Regions from separate parts of the Pseudomonas deceptionensis genome, predicted to be linked through region 2. Evidence: predicted binding sites of a transcription regulator. Region 2 holds the regulator's gene; the other holds the start of a gene.

Region 1 (4,353 bases), 2.2 Mb from region 2:
GATGCCTCCGAGCATGCGGGCGACCTCTTCTACACGTTCTTTTTTGCTCAGTTTTGACACGGCGGTTCGCGTGGTTTCGCTCTCGCGGACCTTGTGCACGAAGAGGTGTTGATGGCATTGCGCAGCCACTTGCGGCAAGTGGGTGACGGTCAACACCTGGCCTCGTTCGCCGAGGCGGCGCAGCAGTTGCCCCACGATTTCGGCAGTCGGGCCGCCAATGCCCACATCCACTTCGTCGAATACCAGAGTGGGTACGCGAGAGGTTTGTGCGGTGATGACCTGAATGGCCAGGCTGATACGCGACAGTTCACCGCCAGAGGCGACCTTGGCCAGGGCCTTTAGTGGCTGGCCGGGGTTGGCGCTTACGAGCAGTTCGACTTGCTCCAGGCCGTGAGGCGTAGGGTCATTGCTGCTCTGTGAGCGCAGCTCGATCAGGAAGCGGCCACCGGGCATGCCAAGACGCTGGATTTCTTCTTCTACTGCACTGCTCAGGCGTGTTGCGGCCAGGCTGCGCAGGTTGCTGAGTTCGCGTGCGCACTCATGATAGTGGCGGGAATAGGACGTCAGCTCATTGGCCAGGCGTTCGATGTTTTCATCGTTGGCGTTAAGGGTTTCGAGTTCATCCAGCAGTTTTTGCTGCAATGCCGCCACTTCGGTGGGTTGCACCCTGTGTTTGCGCGCCAGTGTATAGATGGTGTCGAGTCGCTCTTCGAGGTACTGCAGGCGGCTCGGGTCAGCATCAAAGTGATCGATGAAGCGGTTGAGTTCGCCCACGGCTTCTTCAACCTGGATCTGTGCGCTGGCCAGCAGGTCGGTTGCTTCACCCAGTGAACCCGAATGGCTGTTGATGCTCGACAGGCGGTTCAGGCTGGCTGTCAGCGCATTGAGCACGTTGCCGGAGTCGCTTTCGCTACACTGCTCGACTACCTGACGGCAGATGGTCAGCAGGGTTTCGGCGTTGGTCAGGTTTTTGTGTTCCTGCTCCAGCTCCTCCAGTTCGTTTTCACCCAGGGAAAGGGTTTCAAGCTCTTCGAGCTGGTAGCTCAGCAACTGATGGCGTGCGCGTTGCTCATCGCCGGAGTTGGACAGGTGCTCGAGCTCTTGTCGGGTCTGGCGCCAGCGTTGTGCAGCGAGCTGAACCTGACGGGCCAGATCCGTGGCGCCGGCAAATTCGTCGAGCAGGCGGCGGTGGGTGTCGGGCTTTAGCAGTGACTGGTGTTCGTGCTGGCTGTGGATATCAATCAGCAGCTCGCCTAGGGCTTTCAAGTCACCTTGAGGGCAGGGTGTGCCGTTGATGTAGCTGCGCGAGCGCCCTTCGGCGGTGATGACCCGGCGCAAGATGCACGGGCCGTCGCCTTCCAGGTCGCGCTCGGCCAGCCAGGCACGGGCTTCGGGAATGTGTTGCAGGTCGAAGGTGGCCAGGATGTCAGCCTTGTCGGCTCCGGGGCGTACTACACCGCTGTCGGCACGATCGCCGAGGGTCAGGCCCAGCGCATCGAGCATGATCGATTTGCCGGCGCCGGTTTCGCCAGTGATTACGCTCATCCCGCGATCGAGTTCAAGATCGAGATGTTCAACGATGGCGTAGTTATGTACGGACAGGTGCACCAGCATGGGAGCCGCTCCAAAACGTAATGTCTGGTTATTTATACAGTGTTTTGTTTCGTGCTGACAATGGTTGTGCTTAGTTCGATTTGCTTGTTTTTTTATGTTTTTTAGCTCGTTTTGGTTTTTTTGCAGCAAGGGCGTTGAGGTTCAAACATGCCTTTTCTGGTTTTTTGGCTCTTGAACCTGAGAATTGCGACCCCATATACCTTGGCAGAAGCGCGAGTCGAGCTCGCGGACGATGTTTGAAAGGAGAAATCTATGGCAGACGAACAGACTATGGATACGCAGAACCAGGAAGCTAATCAGGCCGCCGATATCGCAGGTGAGGATCTGGCAGCCCGAGTGCAGGTGCTTGAAGAGCAGCTGGCAGCCGCTAACGATCAGGCTCTGCGCGTAGCTGCCGATCTGCAGAATGTTCGCCGTCGTGCCGAACAGGATGTCGAGAAGGCGCACAAGTTTGCGTTGGAAAAGTTCGCTGGCGACCTGTTGCCTGTGATCGACAGCCTGGAGCGCGGTCTTGAGCTTTCCAGCCCGGACGATGAAAACATTCGCCCAATGCGTGAAGGGATTGAACTGACCCTGAAAATGTTCCAGGACACCCTGAAGCGTTATCAGCTGGAAGCGATCGATCCACATGGCGAACCCTTCAATGCCGAGCATCATCAAGCGATGGCAATGCAGGAGAGCGCTGACCTCGAGCCGAACAGTGTGCTCAAGGTGTTTCAAAAAGGTTATCAGCTCAATGGTCGCTTGCTGCGCCCGGCTATGGTCGTAGTTAGCAAGGCGCCAGCGCCGGTTTCGCCATCGATTGACGAACAGGCTTGAAATCGGCCGCAAGGCCCCCATTTAGAAGTCAAGCGTTAAGCAGTGCCGCAGTTGGTCATTACTGCTGCGGCAACAAAATTCAAATTTAGGGAGAGTAAACATGGGCAGAATTATCGGTATTGACCTCGGGACCACCAACTCGTGTGTTTCGGTTCTTGAAAACGGTAAAGCTAAAGTTATCGAAAACGCAGAAGGCGCGCGTACTACGCCGTCGATCGTTGCGTACGCCAATGATGGCGAAATTCTTGTTGGCCAGTCGGCCAAGCGTCAGGCAGTGACCAATCCGCATAACACCTTGTACGCGGTGAAGCGTCTGATCGGTCGTCGTTTTGACGAAGAAGTTGTGCAGAAAGACATTCAGATGGTTCCGTACAAGATCGCCAAGGCTGATAACGGCGACGCTTGGGTTGAAGTGAACGGCCAGAAAATGGCTCCGCCACAGATCTCGGCTGAAATTCTGAAGAAAATGAAGAAAACCGCCGAAGACTACCTCGGCGAGCCAGTGACTGAAGCGGTAATTACCGTTCCGGCCTACTTCAACGACAGCCAGCGTCAGGCGACCAAAGACGCCGGCCGTATTGCGGGCCTGGACGTTAAGCGCATCATCAACGAACCAACCGCAGCTGCTCTGGCTTACGGTATGGACAAGGCGAAAGGCGACCACACTGTCATCGTTTATGACTTGGGTGGCGGTACTTTCGACGTGTCGGTAATTGAAATTGCCGAAGTGGATGGCGAGCACCAGTTTGAAGTGCTGGCAACCAACGGCGACACGTTCCTGGGTGGTGAAGACTTTGACATCCGTCTGATCGACTACCTGGTTGACGAGTTCAAGAAAGAAAGCGGCATGAACCTCAAAGGTGACCCGCTGGCAATGCAGCGTCTGAAAGAAGCTGCTGAAAAAGCCAAGATCGAACTGTCGTCGAGCCAGTCGACTGACGTGAATCTGCCGTACATCACTGCAGATGCAACCGGTCCTAAGCACTTGAACGTGAAGATTTCCCGCGCCAAGCTGGAATCGCTGGTTGAAGACCTGGTTCAACGCACCATCGAGCCATGCCGTATCGCGCTGAAAGATGCCGGTATCGACGTTGGCGCGATCAACGACGTGATCCTGGTCGGTGGTCAGACTCGCATGCCGCTGGTACAGAAGCTGGTAACCGAGTTCTTCGGCAAGGAAGCACGTAAAGACGTGAACCCGGACGAAGCTGTTGCAATGGGTGCTGCTATCCAGGGCGCGGTATTGGCCGGTGATGTTAAAGACGTTCTGTTGCTGGACGTGAGCCCGCTGACTTTGGGTATCGAAACCATGGGTGGCGTAATGACTGCCCTGATCGAGAAAAACACCACGATTCCTACCAAGAAATCGCAAGTGTTCTCGACGGCTGACGATAACCAGGGCGCAGTGACCATTCACGTGCTGCAAGGCGAGCGCAAGCAAGCCGCTCAGAACAAGTCGTTGGGCAAGTTCGACCTGGCTGACATTCCACCAGCTCCACGTGGCGTGCCTCAGATCGAAGTGACCTTCGACATCGATGCCAACGGCATCCTGCACGTAAGTGCAAAAGACAAGGCGACTGGCAAGTCTCAGTCCATCGTGATCAAGGCTAACTCGGGTCTGTCCGAGGAAGAAATTGCTCAGATGGTACGTGACGCTGAAATCAACGCCGAAGAAGACCGCAAGTTCGAAGAACTGGCAGCTGCACGTAACCAGGGCGACGCACTGGTTCACTCGACTCGCAAAATGATCGTCGATGCTGGCGACAAAGTAACCGAGGAAGAGAAAGCTGCAATCGAAGCTGCTGTAGTTGCACTTGAAGCCGCTGTTAAAGGCGACGACAAGGCTGCTATCGAAGCTAAGGTTGAAGAGCTGTCCAAGGTGTCCGCTCCAGTTGCTCAGAAGATGTACGCTGAGCAGGC
Region 2 (4,353 bases):
GCGCAAGGGCTGCATGCCTTGCGCGGTTTTTTTGTTTTCGTGGTTGTTGGTAGCCGCTGAGGAGCGCAGCGAGGCTGCGATCGGCTGCGCAGCAGTCGCCAAACCGTTCAGCGGGGACTTTCAGGTGCACTGTGATTTCCGATTTCGCGAGGATTTCATACTCGGACGCAGTCTCGCTGCGCTCCTCAGCGGCTACAAAGGGATTGCAGGAGAGCGGCCTGATCCCTGAGACTGCACAAATTGCCATCACTCATTTGCTGTGGAGCGCCCGCATGGCTCACGAACTCTATACCCGCACTAATCAGAAAATCTATTTCGCGGGCCTGGCCCTTGAGGCCATGAACAAGGCGAGCGAGGGTCGGGCCATGAATGCTCAGGCGCTGGTTCAGGCCGAACGTGAATCGGCGGTGTTTCATCTTTATGGCGCGTTGCTTGGGTTGTGCCATGAGATAGCCGGCTTTTATCGCCTGCCCCAGGCCAATGCACCTCGGGTCGAGTTGCTGCTTACCCGGCAAGTGCTGGAGGAGAAGGCAATCCCTGAACTGGCAGAGCTGGTTGAGCTGGCGCAGGCACCGCAGACCTGGCTGGCACAGTTGGTCGCGACCCATGCCGGGCTGTATCAACCGCTACAGGCGCCAAAGAAGGTCAAGGCGGATGTGTTCCAGCCATTGATCGTTGCGATCAACCTCGAAGACGAGGAGCCCCTGGAGTTGAGCCGCGAAACACTGGAAGAGTGGCGTCAGAACCTCAAAGGCCTGGCCATTCGGTTCCGTGATGGACTCAATGAGTGCTAAGGGTCTAAACCGAAACGGTACAGTCATTCATCAGTCTGTCAGCGAAAGCGCTACAGATCCCGGGAATTTTCCACGGGATGGCTGATATACTCCCGCGCTTTCGTGGAGAACAAATTTATATGCCAACGTCCTTTCTAGAAATTGTCGAGTTGCCAGACGGCCGCATCGAGTTGCGCCGTGCTGAGGACGAAGGGTCTTTGGTGACGCTGAACTTTTCTGAAGATGCCAAGGCGTTTCTTCAGGGTCAGCACGTAGAGGTGGCAAAAGCCATGCTCAGCGTTGGTGTGCAGATGGCGGGTCGACTGGCCGAAGGCGAGCTCGAAAAAGACGATGGGCCGCACGTTCTTCATTAAGCGGCCCTGACACGCGAGCCACAGCCAGGCTAGTGCGTTCTGCACTGGCCCTGTGGCGGCATCAGTTGTTTAGCCCAAACGAATATTCAAGCTTTGACCGTGCCCGGTGCGTGCTGCGCTGATCAACTGTTGGCGCGCAGCGCTGTTCAGCGGGTTGATCCAGCTCACCACAGTGTGGCTGCGCCCCAGACGCAACGCTTCGCAGGTGAGTTGCAAGGCGCTTTTATTGCCGTTGGGCTGTAGCAGCAGAATACGCTCGCGGTTCAGGCCGGCGTCGCGTAACCAGCTTTGGGTCAAGCTCGCAGGCGGTGCGATCAGTGTGAGCCAGCGGGCATTTTGTTGCTCGCTCAGTTCGCGCAGCATCGGGGCAAGCAGGTTAAGGCAGTTTCCGGCAGCACCGCGCAGCGACAGTTCACTGAAGACTTCAGGGTCGGCGCTCCAGGGTGATTCGAGCACGTCTTTGATCGCCGGGGTCATGGGTTGCGCCATGAACGCTTCGAACAGGGTGAGTTGTGCTGGCAGCGGTGTGTGTGGGAACTGCATGACGCCTCCTTTAACGGCGAATAACGCCAACGCTCAAGCCTTCAATGACCAGTTCCTGATCCTTGAGATTGACTTCAATCGGGGCGAAGTCAGGGTTCTCGGCGATTAGCCAGACCTTGTTGCCTTCACGCTTGAAGCGTTTTACCGTCACTTCGTCGTCGATACGGGCCACCACGATCTGGCCGTTTCGGGCTTCGCGACAGGTATGAACAGCAAGCAGGTCGCCATCGAAGATGCCGACGTCTTTCATGCTCATGCCCTGTACCCGCAGCAGGTAATCGGCTCGCGGATGGAAGAAGGTCGGGTTGATGTTGCACGACTCTTCGACATGCTCCTGCGCCAGGATCGGGGCACCTGCAGCGACGCGGCCGATGATGGGAAGCGTGGACTCGTCGGACTTGGCCTCGAAGCCGGGGATGCGAATGCCGCGCGACGCCCCTGGGGTCATCTCGATGGCACCCTTGCGGGCAAGGGCCTTGAGGTGTTCTTCGGCTGCGTTGGGGGACTTGAAGCCCAGCTCCTGTGCGATCTCGGCACGGGTGGGCGGGTATCCGTTGTCTTCCAGGCATCGCTTGATGAAGGCCAGGATCTCTGCTTGGCGTGGCGTCAGTTTTAGCATGTTGATCGCTCTGTCTTTTTATACAGTGACTGGGATTATATACAGTGAAGGCTTATTGGCAATCACCCATTTCCGGCAGTCCGCTGGACGGTCGTCAATAAGCTGCGCGGCCCGTACTTTATCAGGTGGGGTGTTGCCGGCCGGGGCTGTGGTTAAATGCGAAACCACACGGTCGTAAAACGAATACGTCATCTTGACTTTTTACAATCTGAAACGTATGTTTCAAACAGGTGTTTAAATGCTTGTCAGGCGGAGTAGTCATGGCCCAGTCGGAAACCGTTGAACGTATCCTTGATGCTGCTGAGCAGCTGTTCGCGGAAAAAGGGTTTGCCGAAACCTCATTACGGCTGATTACCAGTAAAGCCGGGGTTAACCTGGCGGCGGTCAATTACCATTTCGGTTCTAAGAAAGCGCTGATTCAGGCGGTTTTTTCACGTTTTCTGGGGCCTTTTTGCGCCAACCTTGATCGTGAGCTGGAGCGCCGCCAGGCCAGGCCGGAGAACCGTCCGAGCCTGGAAGAGCTACTGGAAATGCTGGTCGAGCAGGCGCTGGTGATTCAGCCCCGAAGCGGGAATGACCTGTCGATTTTCATGCGCTTGCTGGGCCTGGCTTTCAGTCAGAGCCAGGGGCACTTGCGCCGTTACCTCGAAGACATGTACGGCAAAGTGTTCCGTCGCTATATGTTGCTGGTCAACGAAGCGGCCCCGCAGATCCCGCCTATAGAGCTGTTCTGGCGCGTGCACTTCATGCTTGGCGCGGCGGCCTTCAGCATGTCGGGGATCAAGGCGTTGCGTGCCATTGCCGAGACCGATTTTGGCGTCAACACCTCCATCGAGCAGGTGATGCGTCTGATGGTGCCGTTCCTTGCAGCCGGCATGCGCGCTGAAAGTGGCGTCAGTGATCCGGCAATGGCCAGTGCCCAGCTTCGCCCCCGCACCAAAACCGCACCGGCTGCCGCCAAGGTTTGACCTGCTGCAGGTGGGCGTGGCAGCTCAGTTCCGCTAAGCTAGCTGCCATGCCTAGCCCTGACTTGTTCCCGTCTGTCGATACGCCGCTGCCTCTCTCGTGCGCGGCGTGCATCGCTGTGCTCGCGCATTCTTTCCGGGTAACAAGCGCTTTTTCTCTTAAGGATTTCCCATGAACTGTGCCTTGCAAGGCTCCTTGATGGTGGACGTCGCCGGTACTTGGCTGACGGCTGAAGATCGGCAATTGCTGCGCCAGCCTGAAGTGGGCGGATTGATCATTTTTGCGCGCAATATCGAGCACCCGCGCCAGGTGCGTGAGTTGAGTGCGTCGATTCGTGCATTGCGTCCGGACTTGCTGCTGGCGGTCGATCAGGAAGGCGGCAGGGTGCAGCGCCTGCGTCAGGGCTTTGTACGCCTGCCCGCCATGCGCGCCATTGCCGATAACCCGAATGCCGAGTACCTGGCCGAGCAATGTGGCTGGATCATGGCCACGGAAGTTTTGGCTGTGGGGCTGGACTTGAGCTTTGCCCCGGTACTGGATCTGGATTACCAGCGCAGTGCCGTGGTGGGCAGCCGTTCGTTCGAGGGTGACCCCGAGCGTGCCGCCACACTGGCCGGTGCCTTTATTCGCGGGATGAATGATGCAGGCATGGCTGCTACCGGTAAGCATTTTCCGGGGCACGGGTGGGCTGAAGCTGATTCTCACGTTGCCATCCCGACTGATGAGCGCAGCCTTGAGCAGATACGTGCCCATGACCTGGTGCCATTTGCCCGTCTGAGCAAACAGCTGGCTGCCGTGATGCCCGCTCACGTGATTTACCCGCAAGTTGACAGCCAGCCCGCGGGTTTTTCCCGTCGCTGGTTGCAGGATATCTTGCGCGGCGAACTGCAATTTGACGGTGTGATTTTCAGTGATGACCTGTCCATGGCCGGTGCGCATGTGGTGGGTGATGCCGCGAGTCGGATTGAAGCGGCCCTGTCGGCCGGTTGCGACATGGGGTTGGTGTGCAACGACCGTGCGGCGGCAGAACTGGCACTCAGTGCCGCGCAGCGCTTGAAAGTCACGCCTTCGCCGCGGA

What was found. The regulator LexA, encoded in region 2, represses DNA repair genes until DNA is damaged. The targets are predictions, from matches to a motif close to CTGTNTNNNNANACAG.
Region 1: a site for LexA is predicted at 1,639-1,654, ahead of recN (DNA repair protein RecN). Genes of this name have one in related genera too.

The regions. Positions count from the first base shown of each region.
Region 1 covers NZ_FNUD01000002.1:141,657-146,009, reverse strand. Annotated here, with positions in the region: gene recN (DNA repair protein RecN) at 1-1,614, opposite strand, end outside; gene grpE (nucleotide exchange factor GrpE) at 1,867-2,433, shown strand; gene dnaK (molecular chaperone DnaK) at 2,534-4,353, shown strand, end outside.
Region 2 covers NZ_FNUD01000002.1:2,378,651-2,383,003, forward strand. Annotated here, with positions in the region: gene BLW11_RS10925 (DUF6586 family protein) at 273-794, shown strand; gene BLW11_RS10930 (hypothetical protein) at 914-1,147, shown strand; gene sulA (SOS-induced cell division inhibitor SulA) at 1,217-1,690, opposite strand; gene lexA (transcriptional repressor LexA) at 1,701-2,309, opposite strand; gene BLW11_RS10945 (TetR/AcrR family transcriptional regulator) at 2,570-3,277, shown strand; gene nagZ (beta-N-acetylhexosaminidase) at 3,459-4,353, shown strand, end outside.